Regions from separate parts of the Streptomyces sp. NBC_01465 genome, predicted to be linked through region 2. Evidence: riboswitches for the same ligand, from Rfam matches in the RefSeq annotation. Region 2 holds a riboswitch; the other holds the start of a gene.
What was found. Region 2 has a riboswitch for glycine ahead of gcvP (aminomethyl-transferring glycine dehydrogenase). Riboswitches for the same ligand answer to the same signal wherever they lie in the genome.

Region 1: linked by a shared signal. The riboswitch ahead of gcvT (glycine cleavage system aminomethyltransferase GcvT) and the one ahead of gcvP (aminomethyl-transferring glycine dehydrogenase) in region 2 are both predicted to bind glycine.

What each region holds. Positions count from the first base shown of each region.
Region 1 is NZ_CP109467.1:5,965,888-5,980,376, reverse strand. It holds gene OG707_RS28260 (enhanced serine sensitivity protein SseB) at 1-443, opposite strand, end outside; gene OG707_RS28255 (hypothetical protein) at 640-1,317, shown strand; gene OG707_RS28250 (hypothetical protein) at 1,349-2,122, shown strand; gene OG707_RS28245 (AAA family ATPase) at 2,144-2,782, opposite strand; glycine riboswitch at 2,920-3,017, shown strand; gene gcvT (glycine cleavage system aminomethyltransferase GcvT) at 3,171-4,286, shown strand; gene gcvH (glycine cleavage system protein GcvH) at 4,354-4,734, shown strand; gene glyA (serine hydroxymethyltransferase) at 4,756-6,018, shown strand; gene OG707_RS28225 (L-serine ammonia-lyase) at 6,174-7,541, shown strand; gene OG707_RS28220 (hypothetical protein) at 7,611-8,267, shown strand; gene OG707_RS28215 (hypothetical protein) at 8,299-8,475, shown strand; gene OG707_RS28210 (rhamnogalacturonan lyase B N-terminal domain-containing protein) at 8,541-10,217, shown strand; gene OG707_RS28205 (hypothetical protein) at 10,228-11,727, opposite strand; gene OG707_RS28200 (L,D-transpeptidase) at 11,893-12,891, opposite strand; gene OG707_RS28195 (hypothetical protein) at 13,001-13,990, opposite strand; gene OG707_RS28190 (hypothetical protein) at 13,987-14,489, opposite strand, start outside.
Region 2 is NZ_CP109467.1:746,993-761,481, reverse strand. It holds gene OG707_RS03335 (DUF881 domain-containing protein) at 1-721, shown strand, start outside; gene OG707_RS03330 (FHA domain-containing protein) at 912-1,673, shown strand; gene ftsR (transcriptional regulator FtsR) at 1,691-2,416, shown strand; gene OG707_RS03320 (bifunctional nuclease family protein) at 2,470-2,943, shown strand; gene OG707_RS03315 (MerR family transcriptional regulator) at 3,111-3,677, shown strand; gene OG707_RS03310 (DNA polymerase IV) at 3,734-5,191, shown strand; gene OG707_RS03305 (PRC-barrel domain-containing protein) at 5,116-5,484, opposite strand; glycine riboswitch at 5,599-5,698, shown strand; gene gcvP (aminomethyl-transferring glycine dehydrogenase) at 5,886-8,771, shown strand; gene OG707_RS03295 (DUF5999 family protein) at 8,837-9,043, opposite strand; gene OG707_RS03290 (hypothetical protein) at 9,301-9,885, opposite strand; gene OG707_RS03285 (glutamate-cysteine ligase family protein) at 10,362-11,870, shown strand; gene OG707_RS03280 (substrate-binding and VWA domain-containing protein) at 11,865-13,640, opposite strand; gene OG707_RS03275 (CPBP family intramembrane glutamic endopeptidase) at 13,750-14,489, shown strand, end outside.

The DNA.
Region 1 (14,489 bases), 5.2 Mb from region 2:
ACCGGCTCCTCCTGCCAGTCCGGCTCGAAGAGGCGGACGCGACCGCCGCTGGAGGGACCGTCCAGCGGCGTACGGCCCGCCCGGCAGAGCTCGGCCACGGCGAGCGGCGGCAGGGGCAGGGTGACCGCGCCGCCCGGATTCACCACGACGCCCAGCTGCGGGGGCAGTCCGCGGGCGAACTCGACGGAGGGCGCGATCGTGAAGGAGAGATGGGTACCGACGCAGTCGAGGTACTGCGCCTCCGAGCTGTAGACCGGGACGTACGGCGCCCCCTCGATCTCCAGCGTCGGCAGGTCCAGGGAGCGGCTCTCGTGGCTGCCGCCGTTGGGCAGCGGAATCCAGACCGGGCTGCGTCCCAGGACCTCGATCAGCCGTCCGCCGGCCGCCGGATTGCCGACCGAGGCGCCCAGCACCTCTTCGAGCTCGTTGCCCGGCCATCCCATGTCCACCGACGGATCCCTCTCCTTCTGCGAGTGCTGTGCGCTGTGTGCGCCCGAGATTAACTCCGCCGCCACCCGGCCGGCCGAGCCTCCACCCATATGGACACGGAGCGCATCCGACTGGTTGCGGAGCGTGGCTGTCGATCTGAGGGTGGCAGATACAGGCGCCGCCGCGCAGCCCTTCCGGAAGGACCCCTTCATGGCCCCGCACACGCCCGTCGCCCTCACTCTCGCCGCCTCCCTGTGCGGTGCGCTGGCCTTCGGCGGTGCGGTGGCTGCCCCGGCGGCCGCGGCCGCCCCTTCGGTGCGTACGGCACAGGCGCCCGCCCGCCCCGCGGACATCGGGCCGCTGCTGGACGCCATCGACGAGCTGATGGAGAAGTCCGCCTCGGGCACGATCGACGAGGACGCGCTGGCGGAGGTGAACGCCAAGGTCGACGTCGTCCTGGGTCCGGACCCCGACAGTGCGCCCGCGAAGAAGGACACCGGCCCGGCGAGCGTGGCGGAAACCGCGCTGAGGGACGAGGTCGACGCGCTGATCAAGGCCGCGGCGGGCGGGGACTGGCTGCGGGTCTCGACCGCGCTGCAGGCGATCCCGAAGCTGTCGAACGATCTGCTGAGCGCGGCGGGCTGGCAGAAGTTCCTGGACTCCCTCCCGAAACTCCCCGGCCTGCCGACGCTCCCGGGCCTCCCCGCGGTCCCGGCCGTACCGGCGATCCCCGGTCTGCCCGCACTCCCGGCGGCGCCCGCGGCGATCCCGGGCCTCCCGGCCGTCCCCGGAGTCCCCACGGTCCCGGGCCTCCCGGCCTCCCCCGCGCTCCCCGCCGTGCCTGCCGTTCCCGAAGCTCCCGCTGTCCCGGCGGTTCCGGGGCTCTGATGTTTTCCGCGTACGAAAGGACTCCCCGAATATGAGGGTCAACCGACTCACCGCCGCGGTGGTCACCGCCTCGTCGCTCGGCGCCGTGCTGATCACCGGTGCGGTCACGCCCGCGCTCGCCGCCGCCCCCGTCAGCCGGACGGCTCCCGCCGTCGGTGCCGACTCGGTCGCCGCCCTGCGGACGTACCAGGACGTGCGTGCGCTCTACGCCGCCGTCAACGAGCTGACCTCGCGCACCACCGCCGGTACCGCCGACGCACAGGACCGCGCCACCGTACGGACCGCGCTGGACCGCGTCCTGGCCGACCCGGAGCCGCCGACCCCCGACCCTGCGGCGGCCGACACGGCTGCGGAGGCGGTCAAACCCACCAAGGTTCCCCCCACGCCCTCGCCGACCCTGGCCCATGCGAAGGACCTGCTGAAGGCCTCGGTCGAAGCGCTCCTGAACGCCACGGACAAGGGCGACTGGAAGGTCGCCACCTCCGCGCTCCTCGAGGTCTCCTCGCAAGCGGTCAACGTGCTGCTCGGCGTCAACATCGAGGCCGTCCTCAAGCAGCTCGGCGACCTGCTCTCCTGGGACAAGCTGCTGCCGAAGCTTCTCGGTCTGCCCGAGCTGCCCAAGGTCCCGGATGTCACGGGCATGCTCCCCAAGCTCCCCGAGCTGCCGAAGCTCCCGGCCGTCCCCGGCCTGCCCGCGCTGCCCTCCGTCCCGTGGCTGCCCTCTGTCCCGGCCGCCCCGGCCGCTGCAATCCCCGGCCTGCCCATCCCCTCGACCGCGATCCCCGGCTTCCCGAAGCTCTGGTGACCCGGCCGGTCCCGGGGGCGCTCAGCCCCCGGGACCGCCGAAGCTGATCTCCTCCAGTTCCCCCGCCGCCTCCCGGTCGAGCAGCACCGCCGACCCGCAGCCGGCCGGCAGTCTCCCCGCCTCGGCCTCCGCGAGGAGCCGGTCCACCGCCTTGCGGTGCCGTCCGAAGGCGTACGCGGAGACCGTGCGCCCCCGCTCCGCCTGCCCGGACAGGGCCACCTCCGGCGGGACGTCGAGCAGCAGCAGATGCAGGGCGCGCCCTCGTCGCCGGGCCGTGCGGGCCAGCCACCTCCGCACCCAGCGCTGTGTCCCGCAGTCGTGGACGACGACGCTCCGGCCCGAGCGCAGCGCCCGCCACAGCCCGCCGTAGTGGGCGGCGCGCACGAGGGGGCGGTAGCCCGCGTACGCGAGGAAGCCCGGCATCCGGCGCTCCCAGCGTTCCCGTACGTCCTGCGAGTCGATCCGGCGGGCGGCCCGCACCGTGCGGCGGATCAGTGTCGACTTCCCGCTGCCGGGCAGTCCGGAGACGACGACCAGGTCCCCCTCGGTGAACTCCAGACCGCGCGGGCGGCGGACGAGCGCCTCCTCGGCGGGGGCTCCGCGCGGGGCGGGCACGGCTCCCGCCCCCACCTCGTACAAGCCCTGTCCGTACACCGTCATGGCCACTCCCCCTGTCACGTTTCCGCGTCCCCTCCCCCTGCCCCGCAGAAGAGTAAAGAAACAGTAATGCGACACATGCGATGTGGCGCCCCTCGCGGCCGTGCGATGATGTCCGCGCCAACTCCATACAGGCCGTTCGAATCCGCGCGGGAGAGTCCCCGGTCCAGCCGACCGGGGCGCCGAAGGAGCAAGTCCCTCCCTTGTAATCTCTCAGGCCCCGTACCGCGCGCGACGAGGCAGATCTGAAAAGCGAGCCGCCCTTGTGCGGCGGCTCCACCCAAGGTGCAAGCCGGGTGTCCGGAAGTCCGGGCTCGCGGCGAACCTCTCAGGTTCCGATGACAGATGGGGAGGAATCGTCCTCGCCAGCCATGCCCTGGGAGCCTTAACGATGAGCACCACCCCCCGCCTCACCGCCCTCGACGCCCTGCACCGCAGCCTCGGAGCGACCATGACCGACTTCGCGGGCTGGGACATGCCCCTGCGGTACGCCAGCGAGCGCGACGAGCACAACGCGGTGCGTACGCGCGCCGGGCTCTTCGACCTGTCGCACATGGGCGAGATCACGGTCACGGGACCGCAGGCCGTGGACCTTCTGAACTACGCGCTGGTCGGCAACATCGGGACCGTCGGCCTCGGCCGCGCCCGCTACACCATGATCTGCCAGGAGGACGGCGGGATCCTGGACGACCTGATCGTCTACCGCCTGGGCGGGACCGAGTACATGGTCGTCGCCAACGCGGGCAACGCGCAGATCGTCCTCGACGCGATCACCGAGCGGGCCGCGGGCTTCGACGCCGTCGTACGGGACGACCGTGACGCCTACGCCCTCATCGCCGTCCAGGGCCCCGAGTCCCCCGGCATCCTGAAGTCCGTCACGGACGCCGACCTCGACGGGCTGAAGTACTACGCGGGCCTGCCCGGCACGGTCGCCGGTGTCCCCGCGCTCATCGCCCGCACCGGCTACACCGGCGAGGACGGCTTCGAGCTCTTCGTGGCCCCCGCCGACGCCGAGCAGCTCTGGCAGGCGCTGACCGAGGCCGGCAAGGACGTCGGTCTGGTCCCGGCCGGGCTCTCCTGCCGCGACACCCTCCGCCTCGAAGCGGGCATGCCACTGTACGGACACGAGCTGACCACCGCGCTGACCCCGTTCGACGCGGGTCTCGGCCGGGTCGTCAAGTTCGAGAAGGAGTGCGACTTCGTCGGTCGTACGTCCCTGGAGGCCGCCGCCGAGCGCGCCGCGACCAACCCGCCGCGCAAGCTGGTCGGCCTGATCGCCGAGGGCCGCCGCGTCCCGCGCGCCGGCTTCTCCGTGGTCGCGGACGGCCAGGTCATCGGCGAGGTCACCTCCGGCGCCCCCTCGCCCACGCTGGGCAAGCCGATCGCGATCGCGTACGTGGACGCGGCACACGCCGAGCCGGGCACGACGGGCGTGGGCGTGGACATCCGCGGTACGCATGAGCCGTACGAGGTCGTCGCCCTGCCGTTCTACAAGCGCCAGAAGTGACCCAGACCATTCCAGTCCGTAAGACCACCGTTCATCAGCACTCCCCCGCATCCAGGAGAATCAGGTCATGAGCAACCCCCAGCAGCTGCGGTACAGCAAGGAGCACGAGTGGCTCGCGGTCGCCGAGGACGGCGTCGCGACGGTCGGCATCACGGAGTTCGCGGCCAACGCGCTCGGTGACGTCGTCTACGCCCAGCTCCCCGAGGTCGGTGACACGGTGACCGCGGGCGAGACCTGCGGCGAGCTGGAGTCGACCAAGTCGGTCAGCGACCTGTACGCCCCGGTGACCGGCGAGGTCACCGAGTCGAACCAGGACGTCGTCGACGACCCGTCGCTGGTGAACTCCGCCCCGTTCGAGGGCGGTTGGCTGTTCAAGGTACGTGTCACGGGCGAGCCGGACGACCTGCTCTCCGCCGACGAGTACGACGCACTCACCGCCGGCAACTAGGTCTTAGGGACTGAATCCTTCATGTCGCTTATGAACTCCTCCCTCCACGAGCTCGACCCGGACGTCGCCGCCGCCGTCGACGCCGAGCTGAACCGCCAGCAGTCCACGCTGGAGATGATCGCCTCGGAGAACTTCGCTCCGGTGGCCGTCATGGAGGCCCAGGGCTCCGTCCTCACCAACAAGTACGCCGAGGGCTACCCGGGCCGCCGCTACTACGGCGGCTGCGAGCACGTCGACGTGGCCGAGCAGATCGCCATCGACCGTGTGAAGGACCTCTTCGGCGCCGAGTACGCCAACGTCCAGCCGCACTCGGGCGCCTCCGCCAACCAGGCCGCGCTCTTCGCCATCGCCCAGCCCGGCGACACGATCCTGGGCCTGGACCTGGCGCACGGCGGTCACCTGACGCACGGCATGCGCCTCAACTTCTCCGGCAAGCAGTTCAACGTGGTCGCGTACCACGTGGACGAGGGCGGCCTGGTCGACATGGCCGAGGTCGAGCGCCTCGCCAAGGAGAACAGCCCCAAGGTGATCATCGCGGGCTGGTCGGCGTACCCGCGCCAGCTGGACTTCGCCGAGTTCCGCCGGATCGCGGACGAGGTCGGCGCCCTGCTGTGGGTCGACATGGCGCACTTCGCCGGTCTGGTGGCCGCGGGTCTGCACCCGAACCCGGTCCCGTACGCCGACGTCGTCACCTCCACCACGCACAAGACCCTCGGCGGTCCGCGCGGCGGCATCATCCTGGCCCGCAACAAGGACTTCGCGAAGAAGCTGAACTCCGCGGTCTTCCCCGGTTTCCAGGGCGGCCCGCTGGAGCACGTGATCGCGGCCAAGGCGGTCTCCTTCAAGGTCGCGGCGACCGAGGAGTTCAAGGAGCGCCAGCAGCGCACCCTGGACGGCGCCCGCATCCTGGCCGAGCGCCTGGTCGCGGCCGACGTCACCGAGCACGGTGTCTCGGTCCTGTCCGGCGGCACGGACGTGCACCTGGTCCTGGTGGACCTGCGCAACTCCGAGCTCGACGGCCAGCAGGCCGAGGACCGTCTCCACGAGGTCGGCATCACGGTCAACCGCAACGCGGTCCCGAACGACCCCCGCCCCCCGATGACCACCTCGGGTCTGCGCATCGGTACGCCGGCGCTCGCCACCCGCGGCTTCGACGTCGAGGACTTCACGGAGGTCGCGGACATCATCGCCGAGACCCTGAAGCCGTCGTTCGACAAGGACGCCCTGGCGGGACGGGTCAAGGCCCTGGCCGACAAGCACCCGCTTTACCCCGGCCTGAAGTAGTTCCGTACGCTTTCACCTGGCGTTCCAGTACGAATCCACGGGGCACCCCGCACACTGGTTGTGTGAGCGAGGTGCCCCGTGGCACGCCACCAGGCACGTCCCTCTGCACCACCCGGCAGACAACGGCGTCTACCAACCCCTATAGGAGTCCTCTCGTGGCCATCTCGGTCTTCGACCTGTTCTCGATCGGCATCGGCCCGTCCAGCTCCCACACGGTCGGCCCCATGCGTGCGGCCCGGATGTTCGCCCGCCGCCTCAAGAACGAGGGCCTGCTGGCCCACACCACCGCGATACGCGCCGAGCTGTACGGCTCGCTGGGCGCGACCGGTCACGGGCACGGCACCCCCAAGGCGGTCCTGCTCGGCCTGGAGGGCGAGTCGCCCCGCACGGTCGACGTGGAGCACGCCGACGAGCGGGTCGAGCAGATCAAGCAGTCCGGCCGGATCAACCTCCTCGGCATGCACGAGATCGGCTTCGACTTCGACGAGGACCTGATCCTGCACCGCCGCAAGGCGCTGCCGTACCACGCCAACGGGATGACGGTCTTCGCGTACGACATCGACGGCGCCCCGGTCCTGGAGAAGACGTACTACTCGGTGGGCGGCGGCTTCGTCGTCGACGAGGACGCTGTCGGCGAGAAGAAGATCGTCCTCGACGACACGGTCCTGAAGTACCCCTTCCGCAGCGGCGACGAGCTGCTGCGCCTCACGCAGGAGACCGGCCTGTCCATCGCCGGGCTGATGCTGGAGAACGAGAAGGCATGGCGTACCGAGGACGAGATCCGCTCGGGCCTCCTCGACATCTGGCGCGCCATGCAGGCCTGCGTCTCGCGCGGCATGTCCCGCGAGGGCATCCTCCCCGGCGGCCTCAAGGTCCGCCGCCGCGCGGCCCACTCGGCCCGCCAGCTGCGCGCCGAGGGCGACCCCCTCGCACACGCCATGGAGTGGATCACGCTCTACGCGATGGCGGTCAACGAGGAGAACGCGGCGGGCGGCCGCGTCGTGACGGCCCCCACCAACGGCGCGGCGGGCATCATCCCGGCGGTCCTCCACTACTACATGAACTTCGTGCCCGGCGCGGAGGAGGAGGGCATCGTCCGCTTCATGCTCTCCGCGGGCGCCATCGGCATGCTCTTCAAGGAGAACGCCTCCATCTCCGGCGCCGAGGTCGGCTGCCAGGGCGAGGTCGGCTCCGCCTGCTCGATGGCGGCGGGCGCCCTCGCCGAGGTCCTCGGCGGCTCCCCCGAGCAGGTCGAGAACGCGGCCGAGATCGGCATGGAGCACAACCTCGGCCTGACCTGCGACCCGGTCGGCGGTCTGGTCCAGATCCCGTGCATCGAGCGCAACGGCATGGCGGCGGTCAAGGCCGTCACGGCGGCGAAGATGGCGATGCGCGGCGACGGCAGCCACAAGGTCTCCCTCGACAAGGTCATCAAGACCATGAAGGAGACCGGCGCGGACATGAGCGTGAAGTACAAGGAGACGGCGCGAGGCGGGCTCGCGGTGAACATCATCGAGTGCTGATGTCACACCTTCGGGTGCACCTCGGTAGCAATGCGTGACTTTCCCGGAGTGTCCGACCACGCTGAGTGAATGCGCAAGAGATTCCTGAGGACGAGTGGCGTAGCCCTGGCCTGCGTCACCGGCCTCCTCCTGACGACGTCACCGGTGGCGGTCGCGGCCGCCACCCCCGCGTCCGCAACCATCACCGCGGGCGTCGACATCCCACCCGGTGAACTCGCGCCGGAATCCAGCCCGTTGCACGTACTCAACCCCTACGTCACCTACTCCGGGCGCGGGTTCACCATCGACGCACCCAGGGCCGTACTCGCACAGGTGTCGAAGCCCATGCTGCGTCAACTGCTCGGATACGTCGCCCAGTTGAACGACCACATCAGGGCCGGCCACCTGACGATGACCCCGGCAGGCTTCGCGACGAGCGGCGCCGCGGCCGGACGGCTCGCCGCCGACGGCCCGCACGGCTACATCAAGTCCCACTGGTACGGGATCGAGGTCGGCCTCGACGCCTGGCTGACGAACAAGGTCGAGGGCGCCGCCTGGACCGGCTCCGGGGTCAGCACGCTCGCGGCCCTGCTGGGCGGCGGCCCGTACGCGGGAGCGGTCGCTGCGGCCCTCGCGATCCTCGCCGGCTCGGTGCAGGTCTGCCAGCACCAGAACGGCTGGACCTACCTCTACTGGGTGGGCGTCCCCGTCGGCGTGGGCGGCGTCGTCTGCAATCCGTTCGGCTAGATCCGCGACGCGACAGAAAGGGCCGACGCCCATGAAACGCACCACCGCCGTCACCGTCGTCGCCGTACTGGCCGTCGCCGCGGTCGTCACGTTCCTGACCGAACTGGACTCGTCCAGGAACGACGCCAAGTACCTCGGCGCCGCAGCCTTCACCGCCGGAATCGTCTTCTACGCCCTGGGGTGGGCGAAGAAGGACGGGAGCCGCTGAGCCCGCCCCTCGGTTTCACAGGAAGATCGGGGCAACCTCCTTGCCCCAGGCGGCAACCAGGGGTCATGACCGAGCCGCAGAAACACCTCGCACGCCGCTCCCTCCTCGTCTCCGCCGCCGCTGCCGCGGCGACCGCGGCCGTCGCCGGTCCGCTCGCCGCGTCGGCGGACGCGGCCGCGTTCGGCTACACCGACGACGGTTCGAACTACGTCGTCACGACCGGCGCCGACCTCGTCTTCAAGGTCAGCAAGACCAACGGCGACCTGACCTCCCTGGTTTACAAGGGCACCGAGTACCAGGGCTACGGCGGCAAGAACTCCCACATCGAGTCGGGCCTCGGCACCTCCACGGTGACCATCACCCAGTCCGGCTCCACCATCCTGATCTCGGTGGCGTACGGCACGCTCAAGCACTACTACGCGGCCCGCAGCGGCGAGAACAACGTCTATCTGTGGACCAACAAGGCCGACACGTCCGTCTCCGCGACCCGCTACATCGTGCGTGTGAAGGCCGGCCTGTTCCTCAACGACGAGCCCGACTCCTACACGTACACGACCAGCACCATCGAAGCGGCCGACGTGTTCGCGAAGGCCGACGGCCAGACCCGCTCCAAGCACTACTCGAAGCTGCGCGTCATCGACTACGACGCGATCGGCTGGACCACCGGCAGCGTCGGCCTGTACGTGGTGCGCTCCAACCACGAGAAGGCCTCCGGCGGCCCGTTCTACCGCTCGCTCCTGCGCCACCAGTCCGCGGACGGCGGCGGCCTGTACGAGATCCTCTACTACGGCGAGAACCAGACCGAGGCCCAGCGCTTCGGCCTCCAGGGCCCCTACGTCATCGCCTTCACCGACGGCGCCGCCCCCTCCTCCTCCCTCTCGCACGCCAACCTCACCACCCCCTGGGCCGACGGCCTCGGCCTCTCGGGGTACGTCGCCGCGAGCGGCCGGGGCCGGGTGGCGGGCGTCGGCATCACGGGCCGCGACACCGCCTACCCGTACACGGTGGGACTGGCCAACTCCACTGCCCAGTACTGGGGTTCGGCCCGCGCGTCCGACGGCTGGTTCTCGATCGGGGGCGCGCTTCCCGGTACGTACACGCTCACCGTCTTCAAGTCCGAACTCGCGGTGTACACCACGTCGGTGACCGTCACGGCGGGCGCCACGACCACCCTCAACACCATCGCCGTCCCCTCCACCAACGACCCGTCCAACGCCTCCGCGATCTGGCGCATAGGCGACTGGACGGGCTCGCCCGGCGGCCTGAAGAACGCCGACCTGATGACGTACGCACACCCCTCCGACCCGCGCGCCGCGTCCTGGACCGGCAACGTCGTCATCGGCAGCGGCACGGAGACCGCGTCCTTCCCCTGCTATCTGTGGAAGGACGTGAACAGCGGGATCACCGTCTACTTCAAACTGACCGCGGCCCAGGCGGCGGCCGCCCACACCCTGCGCATCGGCGTGACGACCGCGTACGCGAACGGCCGCCCGCAGATCGTCGTCAACGACACCTACACCTCCGCCGTCCCCTCCCCGCCGACGCAGCCGAGCACGCGGTCGCTGACGGTGGGCTCCTATCGGGGCAACAACAACACCTTCACGTACAGCGTCCCGGCGAGCGCCTGGCTGACCGACACGAGCGCGTACAACACGTTGAAGATCTACGTCGCGAGCGGCTCGGGCACGACCTCCTATCTCAGTGCGGGGACGGCGATCGACGCGATCGATCTGCTGGCCTGAGGTCCGGGGTCTACCCGCCCACGCCCGGCCCCTCGTACGCACCGGCGTTGGGCGGGTTCCCGACCGGGTTCCCGTACAGATCCCTGCTCACATTGCCGGCCACCGCCTCACCCGCGCCGACCGCCGGTGACCCGGTGCGCAGCCGCAGTCCGTACGGGAGCGGGCCCGTCGGGTCCGTGAGCTGCGGGTCCGCCGTCGAACCGCCCGGGTTCGCGGGGGTGTTCGCGACGCCCACCAGGGTGTTGTGCGCGAGCGTGACGCCGCCGCTCTTCAGGCTGAAGCCGGCCGTGCCCGCGCCCTCCTTCACCACGATGTTGTTCGTCAGCGTCAGGCCGTGCTTGTTCGTGGTGTTCTCGTTGACGACGGTCTGGCTGACGCCGTCGCCGACGTAGACGGTGTTGTTGTACGCGCGCACGCCGTCGAAGGAGCCGGAGCACGTCTCGATGCCCCGGTAGTGGTCGTTGCGGCTGACGTTGTAGCGGATGACCGCGTCGCCGAGCGTGCCGGTCGCGGTGCAGACCAGGAAGAAGCCGCCCGCGTTGTCGTGGCTGACGTTGTACTGGAAGACGGTCCCGAAGGTGCCCTCGTCGACGTCGTACGCCATGCCGTCGCGGGTGGTCTCGCCGCCGGACACTTCGTTGTACTGGAAGACGGTGTTGTCCGCGTTCCACGGCCACATGCCCGCGTTGTATCCGGACGAGCGGCGCTGGAATCCGTCGAGGCGGTTGTGCTCGACGAGTGTGCCGTCGGTGGCGGTGATGACGATGCCGTCGCCGGCCAGGTCCTTGAGGGTGTTGGAGCGGACGACGACCCGGGTGGACGGCAGGTAGGCGGGCCCGTTGGGGTCGTAATCGCCGTGCACGGGGCGGTTGTTCCAGGTGGAGCCGAAGTAGATGCCCTCGCGGTCCACGGAGGAGACCGTGTTCTCCGCGACCACGACGTCGTCGAACTTCGTCGGCTTCGCCGAACCGGTGACGGAGAAGAGGATACCCGCCGATCCGGCCGTGCCCTTGGCGTCGTCGCCGCGGATGTCGTGGATGTCCAGGCCGGTGAGGCGGTAGTGGGTGCCGGTGCCGTAGTCCTCCAACTGCACCCGGACTCCGCGCTTGTTGGTACCGGGGCTGCCGCTGTTGGTGATCTCCAGGTCCCTGGCCTCGACCCACTGGGTGTTCTTGAGGAGGAGCGTCTCGGGGTTCCCGTTGCCGTCGATCACGGGCTTGGCGCCGCTGCCGTACGCACCGATCACCATCGGGTCGCCGGGGCGGCCCGTGCCCCGGGGGGCCAGGGTGCCCTCGCAGCGGGTCCCGCGGCGGAGCAGGATCTGCGAACCCGTCTTCAGGGCAAGGGTGTTGACCTGGTCCAGGGTCTGCCAGGGGGCGGCGGCGGAGCCTGTCCGGCGGCTGCCGGCCGCCGAGCAGTCGACGTACTGGATGTCACGGCTGCCCGCGTGCGGGGAGGTTGCGACCGCCGGGGCGGCTGCAGCCAGCAGGGCCAGAACGGTGGTGGACACCGTCAGGGACAAGGATGTGGCCCGCCTGCGCGATCCGTACATACGCTCCCGCTCTCTCGGTCCGCTCTCGGTGCACTGCCGAGAGCACTATGGAACGAAAGAGCGGGAGCACGGAAGACTTTGATCGAAACTCGCGCGTTCCAATCAACTTCGAGCACTGACCTTCTAGAGCGTGGCGGTGGTCTGCTCCCCGCTCGCACTGCCGGACAGCCACTGCGACCACGACAGGTTGAAGGACGCGTAACCGTTGTCGGCGGAGGCCTTGGCACGCGGCGAGCCGGTGACCGTGATCGGGTCGCCCTGCTTGACCTGGTCGTAGAACCACTTCGCGTCGGAGAGCGAGAGGTGGACGCAGCCGTGCGAGCCGCGGGCGCTGCCGGAGCCCGGGTTGGTGTCGCCCGTGGAGTAGTGGACGTAGGTGCCGGACTGGGTCAGGTGAACGTCCCAGGGAAGGGTCAGGTTGTAGTAGTTGGCGCTGTTCTTGTCGCAACTGATGCCGACGCTGCAGGAAGTCATGTGGACCTTCTCCTGCTTGTCGATGACGGCCATGGTGCCGTTCCACGTCGGGTACTCGGCGCTGCCCGCGTTGATGGAGAGGGTGCGCACCGGGGCGCCGTTGCGCGTCACCTTCATGGTGTGGCCCGTCACCGAGGCGTCGGCGCGGACGTCGTCGCCGATGGTGAAGGAGTGCGTGTAGCCGTGGGTGCCGTAGCGGCCGCTGCCGTTGGAGACGTACTTCAGGTCGGCGTCGATCCGGACCTTGGTGCCGGACTTCCAGTACTCCTTCGGACGCCAGTCGACCCGCTGGTTGCCCATCCAGTGCCAGGCGCCCTGGGTGGGCACCGAGGCCGAGACCTTGAGGTGCTTCTCGATGTTCGCGTGCGCCTTGGAGGCCACCGGGTTGGTGAAGACGATCGAGATCGGCATCGCGACCCCGACCGTCGCCTTGTCCAGCGGAGCGATCGACTCCAGCAGCATCGGCGGGCCCGTGGGGTGCGTGGGCGACGGCTTCGCGCTGACGGACGCCTTGGCCGACGAGCCGCCCTTCGCGGCCCCGTTCTTGGAGTCGTCCGAGGCCGACGCGTTGCCCCCGCATGCGCTCGTTCCCGCGAGTACCGCGCTCACCACCAGCGCCATACCTATGCCGACCTTGCCCCGCCCCATGTCCCGCTCCACTCACGTCACTACTGCTTCGATTCAACGTTCATAGAGACAAGCGGGTGGGCGGCGCGGTTGCGGAATGGTGTGTAAAGCGCGTGCCAAGTCTGCTGTCTCAACAGGCGGGCGGCGGGACGGCGTAGGGCGGCAGGAACTCCAGGCGGATGGTGTCGGTGCGGGGGATCAGGAGGGCGGAGCCGGTGGTGGGGGTCCAGCCCTGAGGGAGAAAGACGTACTGGTCGGCGGAGTTGAGCATCAGCTTGAGGCCGTCGTAGCGGTACGGGTAGGCGGACTTGGGGTTGCGGCAGCGGGTCTCGTGGACGCCCGGTTCTTCGATGCTGAGGGCGCGGGCGCTGTAGAGCACGGTGGTGGGGTAGGCCGGCATTCCCGCCACGAATTGCTGCGCTCGGGTCCGGCCCACCGCGGAGGCGTAGTCGCTGGCGGCCCAGAAGAGGCTCAGGCCCACGAGCACGAAAAGCACGGCCCACTCGGCTGTGTCGGCCCATCCCGGGCGCGCGGCGCGGGGTGGTTCGGGTGGTGGCGGGACGGAGGGCGTGTCGTCCGTGTCGTCGTCGCGTGCGGGGTCCGGTGCGGGGGCTGGTGGGGCTGCGGCGGCGACGCGGTTCAAGTGGAGGGCGTAGCCGAGCAGGACGACGCCGGAGGCGAGGCTGAGCGGGGCGGCGACCAGGTGGTCGTTGAGAAACGTGGGGGCCAGGACGCTCCAGAATCCACCGAGGGAGAGAAGCAGTCCGGCGCCCGCCACGGCCGGGACGGCGATGCGCAGCACTTCGGGGCGGGCCCTGAATGCCAGTTGAGTACGTAACAAGGCGTATGCCCAGAAGGCCGCCAGAACCGCGGCCGCGGTCACGGTCATCGGGACGAAGAGGGCGTCCTGGCTGCGGAGGAGGTAGTCCACCGTGCTCAGACCCAGGACCGTGGAGTTGATGCCGAAGTAGTCGAAGAACCAGTAGGCGTGGAAGTAGCCGAAGAAGTAGAGCAGTGCGGTGACGAAGGTGGTGGGGGCCGCGACGGCGCCGAAGAGGGTGCCCAGGCGGCGGATGCTGACGGTGCCGGCGGGTGGGATGGGGGGTGCTTCGTCCGTCATGGACCGGCAGGGGGCGCGGATGTCGTGAGGGAGGCGGCCGGGGAGGTGGTGCCGGGTGAGGGGGACGGCGACAGCGGGGACGGCGGCGGGGAGGGCGGCGGGCACGGGAGGCCGCCGATGACGGTGACCACAGTGTTCTTGCCTCGTGCGACCACGGTGTCGCCGGCCGGTTCCGTCCGCGCGTAACCGCAAGGACTGACACCGGTGAGGGTCTCGTACCTGCGCACCAGCGTGACGCAGACCGTGTGGTCGCCGCACGCGTCCCTGAACTGGCCCTCGATGGTGGGCCAGATGCTCTCTTCGAACTCACCGTTCTCGTTGGTACGGCCCTCGGGGTTGATGGGCTTGCCCTCGAGTACGACCACCGGGATCTTCAGGGGCGATCCTGGCGCCTTGGGGCCGCCGCCACCGCCGTTGCCGCCATTGCCGCCGGGGGTTGCGCCGCCGGGCGCGCCGGGGGCTCCGCCGCCGGTGTTGCCGCTCGATGTGCCGCCGCCGG
Region 2 (14,489 bases):
TCAGCAGACGGGCCGGCAGCGGCTGGCCGCGGGGCTGTGGCCGCCGCGGCTCACGCGTGCACAACTCATCGTCGCTGTCCTGCTGTTCGTACTCGGTCTCGGACTCGCCATTCAGGTCCGTTCCACGAGCGACAACAGTGCGCTGCGAGGTGCCCGCCAGGAGGACCTGGTGCGCATCCTCGACGAACTCGACAACAGGACCCAGCGGCTCGAGGACGAGAAGCAGCGCCTCGAGGGTCAGCGGACCGAGCTGGAGAGCAGCTCGGACCAGGCGGAAGAGGCGCGGAAGCAGACGCAGGAGAAGGCGCGCCAGCTCGGCATCCTGGCGGGGACGGTGGCGGCACAAGGCCCCGGGATCACTCTGACGATCCAGGACCCGCACAAGGCGGTGCAGGCCGACATGCTGCTCGACACCATCCAGGAGTTGCGTGCGGCAGGCGCGGAGGCCATCCAGATCAATGACGTCAGGGTGGTGGGGGACACCTACTTCTCGGACGACGACGGCATCCGGGTGGACAGTCAGAAGATCAGCGCGCCGTACACCTTCAAGGTGATCGGGAAGCCGGAGGATCTGGAGCCGGCGCTCAACATCCCGGGCGGTGTCGTGCAGACTCTGGAGAAAGAGCAGGCCACCGCCACGGTGACACGAGTTGAGAAGATCGTCGTGGACGCCTTGCGACCGGCGAAGCGGCCTGACTACGCTCAGTCGTCATCGCAGTGAGACGGGGGTGCATGGGGGCCGTGGGACCAGGGCATGAGGTTGCGGGGGGTCGCCGCACCCCAAACAGGGTGCGTGGTGGAAACTGTCGGGTGGATACGCACGTTGTGTGGATGTCAGGTTCGGCAGGTGTGTTCGTTCAGGGTTCGTCCTGCCCCACGGGCGGGTCTGTTTCGGTCAAGGGGAATCGCCCGTGAAGTTGTTTGCGAAGTTGTTCGGCAAGAGCGCACGCGAGGACAGTGGCAACGCCACCGCCCGGCACCGTGCCCCGCGGCATGGCCAGGGTGAGGAGCAGGCAGGGGAACGCCCGCTCTTCCGCGATGAGGTGGCCGGTACCGGCGGCGACATTCCGGGCGCGCCGTCTGTTGACCCTGCCGGTCAAGGCCGCATAGGTTTCGGGGACCCATCGCAGGAGGATTCGTCCATGCCGGTTTGTACGAGGTGCGGGCATCGGAACGCCGAGGCCAGTCGGTTCTGCTCCAACTGTGGCGCTCCGCTGCGGGCGGGGGCGGTGCCCGAGCGGCCTTCGGAAACGACGTCGACCATCTCCATCTCGGGGCTGGAGGCCTACGAGGCGGAGGCGACCGGCCAGACCGCCACTCCGTCGCTGTCGCCCGAGGCCCAGGCCGCGGTCGACGCCCTTCCGCTCGGTTCGGCGCTCCTGGTGGTCCGCCGTGGACCGAACTCGGGCAGCCGCTTCCTGCTCGACGGCGAGCTGACCACGGCCGGCCGTCATCCGCAGAGCGACATCTTCCTCGACGACGTCACGGTGTCGCGCCGCCACGTGGAGTTCCGGCGCAGCGCCGACGGCGGCTTCACTGTCGCGGACGTGGGCAGCCTCAACGGCACCTATGTGAATCGCGAGCGCATCGATTCCGTTGCACTGGCGAATGGTGACGAGGTCCAGATTGGCAAGTACCGGCTGGTCTTCTACGCGAGCCAGCGGGGCGTGTGACCCCCCAGGGAAGGTCCATGCTGCACTCAACGACGGGCGGTGCCGGTGACGGCACCGCCCCTGCGGGCGGCCGTCCGGTGAGTATCGGAACCGTCCTGAACATACTGCGCGAAGAGTTCCCCGAAGTGACGATCTCCAAGATCCGCTTCCTGGAGGCCGAGGGACTCGTCGAACCGCAGCGCACTCCGTCGGGCTACCGCAAGTTCAGCGTGGGCGACGTGGAGCGGCTTGCCCAGGTGCTGCGGATGCAGCGGGACCACTATCTGCCGCTGCGGGTCATCCGCGACCACCTCGATGCGCTGGAACGCGGCGAGCAGGTTCAACTGCCCTCCCCGGACGCCGTGCAGGAGGGTCCCGAGGCGGAGCGTGCCACGGCTGCCCGTATCGGGCGGGACGTGCTTCTCGCCGCTGCCGAGGTCAGCGAGGAGGAGCTCGACGAGTGGGAGTCGTACGGCCTCATCGAGCCCGTGGCCGAGGGTGGCTATGACGCGGAGGCCGTGAATGTGGCGCGACTTGTGGCGGATCTGGGGCGATTCGGCCTCGAGCCCCGTCATCTGCGCGCCATGAAGGCGGCGGCCGACCGTGAGGCCGGGCTGGTGGAGCAGGTGGTCGCACCACTGCGCCGTCACCGCAATCCGCAGACCAGAGCGCATGCCGAGACGACTGCCAGGGAGCTCGCCACGCTGTCCGTCCGGCTCCATGCGGCACTGGTGCAGACGGCTCTCGGCGTCCGGTTGAGCTGAGTATGGGGGAGCCCGACTACCCAAAGGTGCCGGGCACGTCCTAGGGTTGCTGTGTGAACGAGCTCGACGTTGTGGGTGTCCGGGTGGAAATGCCCTCCAACCAGCCGATCGTTCTCCTGCGTGAAGTGGGAGGCGATCGGTACCTCCCCATCTGGATCGGACCGGGGGAGGCGACCGCGATCGCCTTCGCACAGCAGGGGATGGCGCCCGCGAGGCCGCTGACGCACGACCTCTTCAAGGATGTCCTGGAAGCGGTCGGCCAGGAACTCACCGAGGTCCGCATCACGGATCTGCGTGACGGTGTCTTCTATGCGGAGCTGGTCTTCGCCAGTGGGGTCGAGGTGAGTGCGCGGCCGTCCGACGCCATAGCGCTCGCGCTGCGCACCGGCACGCCGATCTACGGCAGTGACGGGGTGCTCGACGACGCGGGAATCGCGATCCCCGACGAGCAGGAGGACGAGGTGGAGAAGTTCCGCGAGTTCCTCGACCAGATCTCGCCCGAGGACTTCGGGACCAACAGCCAGTGACGTTCCGGCAGGGTCCCGTCAGCACATTCGAGTAGCCTTTCCCCGAAGAGGGGCACGGGAAACCACTCTCAGGGTGATTATCACTCGGCGTGCCGAGTGTGGCGATCGTTGACGCACCCCGGGTGACTGCCTACCGTCGAGAAGGCAGGTCAAGGACGGAGGTCGTCGTGAGCAGCAGCGTTGACGGTACGGCGGCGGGCGGGCCGTATCCGCATCACGGCGGAGCGGTCGAACATGTGGCCGACACGGTCGGATACCGGGGGCCGACCGCTTGTGCGGCGGCGGGCATCACCTATCGGCAGCTCGACTACTGGGCGCGCACGGGCCTCGTGGAGCCGAGCGTTCGGCCCGCGTACGGGTCGGGCACCCAGCGGCTCTACAGCTTCAGGGATGTCGTCGTTCTGAAGATCGTGAAGCGATTCCTCGACACGGGGGTCGCACTGCAGAACATCCGCACCACGGTCCAGCATCTGCGGGACCGTGGTTTTGTCGATCTCGAGCGGATGACGTTGATGAGCGACGGCGCGACGGTGTACGAGTGCACCTCGCCCGACGAGGTCGTCAATCTGCTCCAGGGCGGCCAGGGGGTCTTCGGCATCGCTGTGGGCGTGGTGTGGCGGGACGTGGAGAGCGCGCTCTCCCAGCTGCACGGGGAGCGGGTCGACACCGGCGAGACGCTGGTCGGGCACAACCCCTCCGACGAGCTGGCCAGGCGGCGCAACCGCGCCGTCTGAGCGGCCGGGGCGCCGCCGGCGGCCGATTGTCAGTGGCGTAGGGCAGCATCGGTGATGTGAGAGCCGCGCCCACCATCCTGCATCTGGACATGGATGCCTTCTTCGCCGCCGCAGAGCAGGCGGCGAAGCCGAGTCTGCGCGGGAAACCGGTGGTGGTGGGCGGGCTGGGGCCGCGCGGGGTGGTCTCCACCGCTTCGTACGAGGCGCGGCGCTTCGGGGTGGGGTCGGCGATGCCCATGGCGCAGGCGCGGCGGCTCTGTCCCAACGCCGCCTATCTGGTGCCGCGGTTCTCGTTGTATCGCGACGTGAGCAACCAGGTCATGGAGCTGCTGGCGCAGTTGTCGCCGCTGATAGAGCCGCTCAGCCTGGACGAGGCCTTCGTGGATCTGGAGGCCGGCGGGGCCGCCGACGACTCGGGGTCCGCGCGGGCGGTCGGTGAGCAGCTGCGGAAGGACATTCTGGCGGTCACCGGCCTCACCGGATCGGTGGGGCTCGCCGGGTCCAAGATGCTGGCCAAGATCGCGTCTGAGCAGGCCAAGCCGGACGGGCTCGTGCTGATCGAGCCCGGGACCGAGCGTGAGCTGCTTGCGCCGATGACCGTACGGACGCTTCCCGGCGTGGGGCCCGCCACCGAGGACCATCTGCGGCGGGCAGGGATGGCGATCGTCTCCGATCTCGCCACGGCGGGCGAGGACGAGCTCGTACGGCTGCTGGGGAAGTCGCACGGCGCCTCGCTGTACCGGATGGCCGTCGGGCACGACGAGCGGCCCGTGGTGGCCGAGCGGGACACCAAATCGGTGTCGGTCGAGGACACCTTCGATGTGGATCTGCACGACCGGGTGCGGGTCAGGACTGAGGTGGACCGGCTCGCCGTGCGGTGTGTGGAGCGGCTGCGGGGCGCCGGGAGGTCGGGGAGGACCGTTGTGCTCAAGGTGCGGCGGTACGACTTCTCGACGCTGACCCGGTCCGAGACGCTGCGCGGGCCCACCGACGACCCCGCGGTGGTGCGGGAGGCCGCAGGGCGGCTGCTGGAGTCGGTGGACACCACGGGCGGTGTGCGGCTCCTCGGCGTGGGTGTCACGGGTCTGGCCGACTACACCCAGGAGGATCTCTTCGCGCAGGCCGCCACCGAGCGGGCCGCGCTGGAGGAGGACGCGGAGGAGGTGGCGCCGCGGGAGGACGGAGCGGCGCCGGTGGAGGAGGAGAGCGTGCCGCCGGCCGAGCGGCGCTGGCCGGCGGGTCATGACGTACACCATGCCGAATTCGGAGCGGGGTGGGTCCAGGGGAGCGGGGTGGGGCGGGTCACGGTCCGGTTCGAGGAACCCTGGTCGGTGGTGCCGGGGCGGGTGCGGACGTTCCGGGTGGACGATCCCGGGCTCGAGCTGTCGCAGCCGTTGCCGCTCGTACGGACCGGGGATGCGGACGGGGCTGGGGACGGTCAGTCGTTGTCGCCCGCGAGCCGGCCGAAGTCGCGGTCCGGGGCAGAGGCGGGGGCCGAGACGTCGAGTCCGTAGTGGTGGTAGAGCTGGAGCTCCTGCTCGGGGGAGAGATGGCGACCCACCCCGAAGTCCGGGGCATCTTTGATCAAGGATCGCTCGAAGGGAACTCGAAGGGTGTCGTCGACGAGTTCGCTCGGCTCCAGGGGGACGAAGGCGTCCCTGCTGAAGAGGCCGGTGCGGACGGCTGCCCACTCCGGGACGCCGGTGGCGTCGTCGAGGTACACCTCGTCGACCGTGCCGATCTTGGTGCCATTGCGGTCGAATGCCTTGCGGCCGATCAGGCTGCGCGGATCGATGTCGGTCTGCACGGTCCCTCCAACTGGTCGCAACTGCTCTGTAAACACTACAAAAGTGCAGATCTGGGATGCCGTCCACTCGAAGACCTGGTGGTCCGGTGCGCTGGTAGGCTGGCGCACGGCTGCTGACCCCGCGCGGGAGAGTCCTCCGACGGAGATCGTCCGGGGGCGCCGAAGGAGCAAATCCTCCCCGGAATCTCTCAGGCACACGTACCGCGTGGACGAGGTCACTCTGGAAAGCAGGGCGGGCGTCGGGCGGGCACGTTCCGGAGCTCTCCCTCACCGACGGTGAAAGCCGGTGCGCCTTGTGCGGGCCGGTGAAACTCTCAGGTTGAGATGACAGAGGGGGAGGCCGTTCGGGCACCCGCGCCGTGGTGCCCCTCGCAGGTCGCGTCGACCAGGAGGCCTCCGCCATGACCGCCAACCGCATTCCGCTCTCCCAGCTGGAGCGTGGCATCCCCTTCGAGCAGCGCCACATCGGGCCCGATGCCGGGGCGCAGGCCAAGATGCTCGCCCAGGTCGGCTACGGCTCCCTGGACGAGCTGACCGCCGCCGCGGTGCCCGAGGTGATCAAGAGCGCCGGGGCGCTGCAGCTTCCCGACGCGCGGACCGAGGCCGAGGTCCTCGCCGAGCTGCGTGTCCTCGCCGACCGCAACCAGGTCCTTTCGCCGATGATCGGGCTCGGTTACTACGGCACCTTCACGCCGCCGGTGATCCTGCGCAACGTCATGGAGAACCCGGCCTGGTACACGGCGTACACGCCCTACCAGCCGGAGATCTCTCAGGGCCGTCTCGAGGCGCTGCTCAACTTCCAGACCGTCGTTGCCGATCTGACCGGTCTGCCCACCTCGGGTGCCTCGCTGCTCGACGAGGGCACCGCGGCCGCCGAGGCCATGTCGCTCGCGCGGCGGGTGGGCAAGGTCAAGAACGGGGTCTTCCTGATCGACTCCGACACACTTCCGCAGACCGTCGCCGTCATCGAGACGCGCGCCGAGCCGACCGGTGTCGAGGTCGTCGTCGCCGACCTGAGCGAGGGCATCCCCGCCGAGGTCGCCGAGCGCGGTGTCTTCGGAGTGCTGCTGCAGTACCCGGGCGCCTCCGGTCGCGTACGGGACCTCAAGCCCGTCATCGAGCAGGCCCACGAGCTCGGCGCGATCGTCACCGTCGCCGCCGATCTGCTGGCGCTGACGCTGCTCACCTCGCCCGGCGAGCTCGGTGCGGACATCGCGGTGGGCACCACCCAGCGGTTCGGGGTGCCGATGGGCTTCGGTGGTCCGCACGCCGGGTTCATGGCCGTACGCGAGAAGTTCGCGCGCAGCCTGCCGGGCCGGCTGGTCGGGGTCTCCGTCGACGCCGACGGCAACAAGGCGTACCGGCTGGCCCTGCAGACCCGCGAGCAGCACATCCGCCGGGAGAAGGCCACCAGCAACATCTGCACCGCCCAGGTGCTGCTCGCCGTCATGGCCGGCATGTACGCCGTCTACCACGGCCCCGACGGTCTGCGGGACATTGCCCGGCGCACCCACCGTTACGCCGCGATCCTGGCCGAGGGGCTGCGGGCCTCGGGCGTCGAGGTCGTGCACGGCAGCTACTTCGACACCCTGACCGTACGGGCCCAGGGGCGGGCCGCCGAGGTCGTCGCCGCCGCCCGTGAGCGGGGCGTCAACCTCCACCAGGTCGACGCCGACCATGTCTCCGTCGCCTGCGACGAGACCACCACACGCGTCCAACTGGCCGCCGTCTGGGCCGCTTTCGGGGCCGAGGGCGATGTCGAGGCGCTCGACGCGCAGACCGACGACGCACTGCCCGGTGCGCTGCTGCGCGACGACGAGGTGCTCACCCACCCGGTGTTCCACCAGCACCGCTCCGAGACCGCGATGCTCCGCTACCTGCGCAAGCTCGCCGACCGCGACTACGCGCTGGACCGGGGCATGATCCCGCTCGGCTCCTGCACCATGAAGCTGAACGCGACCACCGAGATGGAGCCGGTCACCTGGCCCGAGTTCGGGGCGATGCACCCGTTCGCGCCGGTCGACCAGGCCGCCGGGTACCTGACGCTCATCCATGAGCTGGAGGACCGGCTCGCCGAGGTCACCGGGTACGACAAGGTCTCCCTGCAGCCCAACGCCGGTTCGCAGGGCGAGCTCGCGGGGCTCCTGGCCGTCCGTGCGTACCACCGGGCCAACGGCGACCTGCAGCGCACCGTCTGCCTCATCCCTTCCTCCGCGCACGGCACGAACGCGGCCAGCGCCGTGATGGCCGGCATGAAGGTCGTCGTGGTGAAGACCGCGGACGACGGCGAGGTCGACGTCGCGGACCTGCGCGCCAAGATCGAGCAGTACCGCGACGAGCTGTCGGTGCTCATGATCACCTACCCGTCCACCCACGGCGTCTTCGAGGCGCACGTCGCCGACATCTGCGCCGAGGTGCACGAGGCGGGCGGCCAGGTCTACGTCGACGGCGCCAACCTCAACGCGCTGGTCGGTCTGGCCAAGCCGGGCAAGTTCGGCGGCGACGTCTCGCACCTGAACCTGCACAAGACCTTCTGCATCCCGCACGGCGGCGGCGGCCCGGGCGTCGGTCCGGTCGGTGTGCGCGCACACCTGGCGCCGTACCTGCCCAACCACCCGCTCCAGCCGACCGCGGGCCCCGAGACGGGCGTCGGGCCGATCTCGGCCGCTCCGTGGGGCTCCGCGGGGATCCTGCCGATCTCGTGGGCGTACGTACGCCTCATGGGCGGCGAGGGACTGAAGCGTGCGACGCAGGTCGCGGTGCTCGCGGCCAACTACATCGCCAAGCGGCTCGAGCCGCACTACCCGGTGCTCTACACCGGCCCCAACGGGCTGGTCGCGCACGAGTGCATCGTCGACATGCGGCCGCTGTCGAAGGCGACAGGCGTCAGCATCGACGACATCGCCAAGCGTCTGATCGACTACGGCTTCCACGCGCCGACGATGTCGTTCCCGGTGGCCGGGACGCTGATGATCGAGCCCACCGAGAGCGAGAACCTCCACGAGCTCGACCGGTTCTGCGACACGATGATCGCGATCCGCGGCGAGATCGAGCGGGTGGCGTCGGGCGAGTGGCCGGTGGACGACAACCCGCTGAGCAACGCCCCGCACACCGCGAGCGCACTCGGTGGCGCATGGGACCACCCGTACAGCCGCGAAGAGGCGGTCTTCCCGGCCGGAGTCTCGGCCGCGGACAAGTACTGGCCGCCGGTGCGCCGGATCGACGGGGCTTTCGGGGACCGTAACCTCGTCTGCTCCTGCCCGCCGCTGGACGAGTACGACAACTGACAGACACAAGAGGGGCCGGTTCCGGGGATGTCACCCGGGCCGGCCCCTTCGTCGTACCTGCGCCGCTAGGCGGCGGCCACCACCTGTCCCACGCCCAGGGGACGGTGCGGTGCGATGATCCGTCCGTCCGGCAGCAGCTCGCCGGTGTCCTCGAAGAGGAGGACGCCGTTGCACAGCAGGCTCCAGCCCTGCTCCGGGTGGTGTGCCACGAGGAGCGCGGCCTCCCGGTCGGCGGAGGCGGCTGTCGGGCAGGGTGGCTCGTGCTGGCACATGGATGCGTTCTTTCGCTGTGTCGTAGTGAGTGCGCTGACTGTCCTGCGGCTCGAACTCGTGTTCATGGCCGCCCCCCGGTTTCATCGGTCCGTTCCCAGTGTTGCCCCACGGACGTCAATCCGCAGGGATTTCGCGGCAGCACTTCCTACTACTCCATGACGCATCACCCGTGCGGACGGTTCAGCTCAACTGCACTGTCCCTTCGGGTGGTTCGGGGTGGCCGGTACGGGCTAGTCCGGATGGGGCGGTCGGTGGATCAGACGCGGGTGGTCAGGAGCGGTGGCGTCAGGCGCAGCGTCATCACGGGCAGCAGGTCGGCGACCCGGCGCGGGCGGTGGGCGGCGATGCCGGGCGGCGCGGGAGCGAGCGGCACCAGGAGGTCGGTGGGGGCGGGCATGGAGTCCGCGGGGTCGGCCTCGCAGTCGCCGTGCAGCCAGAGCGCCAGCATGTAGAGCTCGGGGATGGACAGCAGGCGCGGCTGGAAGTGCGTCTTCATCGCCTCGGCCTGGCGCAGGGCGTGCTCCGTGGAGGCGATGTAGGGGCCCTCGAAGAAGTGGGAGAAGGTCCAGCCGTCCGGCGTGAGGGTCGTCTCCGCCGCCGCCACGGCACGGTCGCCGCTGCGGATCAGGAAACGCCAGCCGGTCAGGCGGGTGCGGGGTGGCCGGCTGCCCGGCACGATCCGGTCCAGTACGTGGACCGGGAGGGGGAGTTCGGGGGTCAGGGGACCGGTGGCGGAGCGGAGGGCAGGGGTGCGGGCCTCGCGTACGGCGGTGGGGGAGCCGAGTGCTACGAGGACACTGCGCAGGGCGGGCGCGGGAGCCGGGGGGACATGCAGCGGCATGATGAGTCGCCTCTCACTTTTCGGAGACACGGTGACGCATGGGCGGTGCGGACGGCGATGTCAGCTTGCGGGGCCGGAGGGGGGCCGGGTGCGTGGGCCGGGGCGCCAACTCTCAGGCTCGTTCGCGGAGTTTATACGACACGTGTTCACACGATGTTTCGTCTAGCTGTCGCCGGTATTGCGGGCAAGTCGGTATTCGGCCCGAATTCGGTGGGCATTTACCCTATTTGGCAACGGTGCACCACCCTGGCCTCGGAAGAGGCTGCTCGAGCGGTCGGCCGAAAAGCGTCGGCGTTTTTCACCACGCCGGTACGGCCGGTAACTGCGGCATGCGTCATGCCGATGGAATGTGCCAGGGCAAGGCTACTCGCCGACGGGTCGTCCGCGGGGCGTTATGGATCAGTCAGCCTGGGCATTATCGACCGTGACGCGAGCGGCTGTTGCCGCAGGCCGCCCACTCGAGGAGGGACGCTTCGATGGGGGAGAAGGTCGTGGCAGGCGGCTTCGAGCTGTCCGATCGGCAGAGGTACCGGAGAAAGCTGCAGCAGTGCCTGGAGGGGCTGGAGAGGCTGCTGGAGGAGAGGCGGTTCGACCGGCCCAAGAATCTGATGGGGCTGGAGATCGAGCTGAATCTGGCCGGTGGCGACGGGATGCCCCGGATGATGAATGCCGAGGTTCTGGAGCGCATCGCGAGCCGTGATTTCCAGACCGAACTCGGAATGTTCAATCTGGAAGTGAATATTGTCCCGCACCGGCTCGGCGGCCGGGTATTCGATCAACTCGCGGAGGAGCTGCGCACCGGTCTTGCGTACGCCCACCGCAAAGCGAACGAGGTCGACGCCGGGATCGTCATGATCGGAATTCTGCCGACGCTGGCCCAGCGTGATCTGGTCTCCGCGAACCTCTCCGACGTGGACCGCTACATGCTGCTCAACGACCAGATGGTGGCGGAACGCGGCGAGGACTTCGTACTCGACATACAGGGCGTCGAGCGGCTGACCTGCACCTCCGGGTCGATCACCCCGGAAGCGGCCTGCACCTCCGTGCAGTTGCACCTCCAGGTCACCCCGGGCCGCTTCGCCGATGTGTGGAACGCCGCACAGGCCATCGCTCCGGTGCAGGTGGCGGTCGGTGCCAACTCGCCGTTCCTCTTCGGCCGCGAGCTGTGGCGCGAATCGAGGCCGCCGCTCTTCCAGCAGGCCACCGACGTCCGCCCGCCCGAGCTGCAGGCCCAGGGCGTACGGCCGCGGACCTGGTTCGGGGAGCGCTGGATCGACTCGGTCAAGGACCTCTTCGAGGAGAACCTCAGGTACTTCCCGCCGCTGCTGCCGATCTGCGACGAGGAGGAGCCGCTGCGGGTGCTCGACGACGGTGGCATACCGAAGCTGCAGGAGCTCGTGCTGCACAACGGGACGGTCTACCGCTGGAACCGGCCGGTGTACGGGATCGCCGACGGCGTCCCGCATCTGCGCGTGGAGAACCGGGTGCTGCCCGCCGGCCCCACCGTCACCGATGTCATGGCCAACGCCGCCTTCTACTACGGCCTGGTGCGGGCCCTGGCCGAGGACGCGCGGCCGGTGTGGCGCCGGATGCCCTTCGAGGCGGCCGACCGCAACTTCGACGCCGCCTGCCGGTACGGGATCGACGCCGAGCTGGAGTGGGTGCGCCCGGGGCGGACCGGCGGCATCACGAAGGTGCCCGCGGTGAAGCTCGTACGCGATGAACTGCTGCCCCTGGCGGCCGCCGGCCTCGATGCCTGGGGCATCGAGCCGGCCGACCGCGACCACTACCTGGGGGTGATCGAGGAGCGGTGCAGGCGGCGGGTCAACGGCGCGTCCTGGCAGGTCGACACGTACCACCGTGCACTGGAGGCCGGCCTGGAGCGGGAGGCCGCGCTGGCCGCCACCACCCGGCGCTACGCCGAGCTGATGCACCGGGGCGAGCCGGTGCACACCTGGCCGGTGGGGTTCCCGGGGCGGTCATGACGCCTTGGCGCTGGCGGCCGCGATCACCGCCTTGAGGAGTACGGCATGGATGTCCGCCGGGTCGTTGACCTGGTAGCCGGCGCCGCCGGTGGCCTCGGCGACCTGCTCGACCTCCGTCTTGTCGGTGTCGGGACCGACCGCGATCATGATCAGCGGGACGGGGCGGTGGATGTCGTTGAGCTGCTTGAGCTTGGCGATCAGAGCGGACCGCGAGATGCCGTTCTTGTCCTCGTTGACACCGTCGGTGAGAACGACCACCGCATTGAACTTGCCGCTCACATACGTCGCTTGCGCGTCCTTGAAGGCGGCGAGTGTCGTGTCGTACAGACCTGTCGCACCGCCCGGCACCGGCTCAAGAGCCGAGAACGCGGCGGAGAGGCGGTCGCGCTGGGTGCCGCCGCCCTTCACCGGATCGCCGAGGCGGACCGTCTCCACGCGCTTGCGGTAGTCGCGGTCCCCGTCGAGCCGGGTGGCGAAGTCCCACAGGCCGATCTCGTCCTCCGGTGTGAACTGGGCGAGGGCCTGCAGGAGCGAGGCCTTGGTGACGTCCATGCGCGTCTGGGAGCTGCTGCCCGGTACCAGTGTGGCCATGGAGCCGGACGCGTCGACCACCGTGGTCAGCCGGGCGCTCTGGACCGTGATCGTCCACATGCCGAGCGTCTCTTCGAGCTCCTGGTCGGTCAGCGGCTCGGGCGGTTCCTTGGTGTACGGCTGCGGCGGGAGGCCGCCCGCGGACTTCACAGTGGTGTTGCTGACGGGCTGGTCGGGGGTTCTGAAACCGTACTTCTCGATGGTGTGCCGGGCCGAGTCCTCGCCCAGCAGCGTCATGAAGCGCAGGGCCGCACGGCTCTGGTCCGTGGTGTGGGCGGCCTCGTCGACCAGGGTGTACGGGTAGTCCAGCTGCGGCGCGCCGTCCTTGGGGTAGAACAGGTCGAGCTTTTCGGCGGCGGACGCGGTGTTGTGGGCGAAGGCCGACTGCTCGGAGACGATCAGGGCCTGATTGCGGCGCGGATTGCCCTTCTCCGCGGCCGAGTCGTCGCGGGCGAGCGTGTCCAGGACCTGGCTGTCGCCGTCGGATATTCGCTGGGAGAGCACCTTCGCGGCCGCTGCGACCTGGGTCCCGCTGTCCGGGCCCGTACCCGCGGAGCGGCTGATGCTGCTGAGGGCGAGCAGACCGGTGGCGCTGCGGGCCGGGTCGGCCGCACCCAGGTGGATCTTGTCCGACTGCATGGAGGCTCCGGCCAGTTCCGCCCAGGTGTACGTCTTCCGCGGCCAGCCCAGTGACTTGGCGGCCGAGGGCACCATGCCCAGTGTGACCGGTGACGCGGCGACATTGCCGGACGCAGTGATCGGGACGCTCTTGCCCGTCGCCTGGGCGCGCTGCACCCACAGCTGGGAGTCCGGCAGCCAGATCTCGAAGTCCGGCTTGGCGGACATGGTGCTGAGGGCGTCGGAGACCTTGTACGAGTCGCGGGCCGTGACAGTGATGTCCATGCACTGGCCGTCGGTGGTGACCTTGTCCTTGCGGATGCGGTCGGCCACCGTACGGACGGCGGGAGCGATGTCGGGGGAGGCCACGAGGCGCAGTTTCACGGCGGAGTCGGAGCACGAGGTGGAGAAGCCCAGGAGCCCGCCCTGGGCCGCCAGTGCCGTGCCTGTCGCCACGCACAGGACCAGCATGGTGGCGATGGCCACCGTCCTGCGGCGCACTGGCGGTCGGACCCGGGTTCCCCCTGGCTCGAACTCATCGGGCAAGCTGTGACGTCCCATGCGGTGGTGCCCTTCCCACGGCCTGTCGTGTGCGATCTTCGTACCTGCCTCCGAGACCCTAGCGGGACGGTGGTGGGGATGAGGCGGGAACGGTCAACTGGAGGCAGGTGTGCAGGCGGAGGCGGGACGCGTGGCTGATTCTCTTCCCACAGAGGGGATCTCGCGACGGATCTTCCGGTCCGAAACGGTGCTGGTGCTGGCGCTTTCGCTCGGCGCGAGCGGAGTTTCGGCGCTGATCAGCTTTATCGGGTCGCTGACGAAGCCCGGCGGACTGAAGCAACAGGCCGCCACGCTCGTCGGCTCGTACGCGCCCGGGCGGCCGTGGCTTGATCTCGCCTGGCAGGTCTTCGGCATCGCGACCGCGCTGGTGCCCGTCGCGCTGGTGGCGCATCTCCTGCTGCGGGAGGGCGCCGGGCTGCGGGCGATCGGCTTCGACCGGAGCAGGCCGTGGCCGGATCTGGGGCGCGGGACGCTGGTCGCGGCGGGCATCGGGAGCGTCGGGCTCGCCTTCTATCTGGGGGCGCGGGCCGCGGGGTTCAACCTGACCGTGGTGCCGGAGTCGCTGCCGGACGTGTGGTGGAAGTTCCCGGTGCTGATCCTCTCCGCGGTGCAGAACGCCGTACTGGAGGAGGTGATCGTCGTCGGGTATCTGCTGCGCAGACTGGGGCAGTTGGGGTGGTCGCCGATGGCCGCGCTGGCGGCGAGCTCGGTGCTCCGCGGCTCGTACCACCTGTACCAGGGGATCGGCGGCTTCGTCGGGAACATGGCCATGGGTGTGGTGTTCGTGCTGCTCTACCGGCGCTGGGGACGGGTGGGCCCGCTGGTGGTCGCGCACTCGCTGCTCGACAT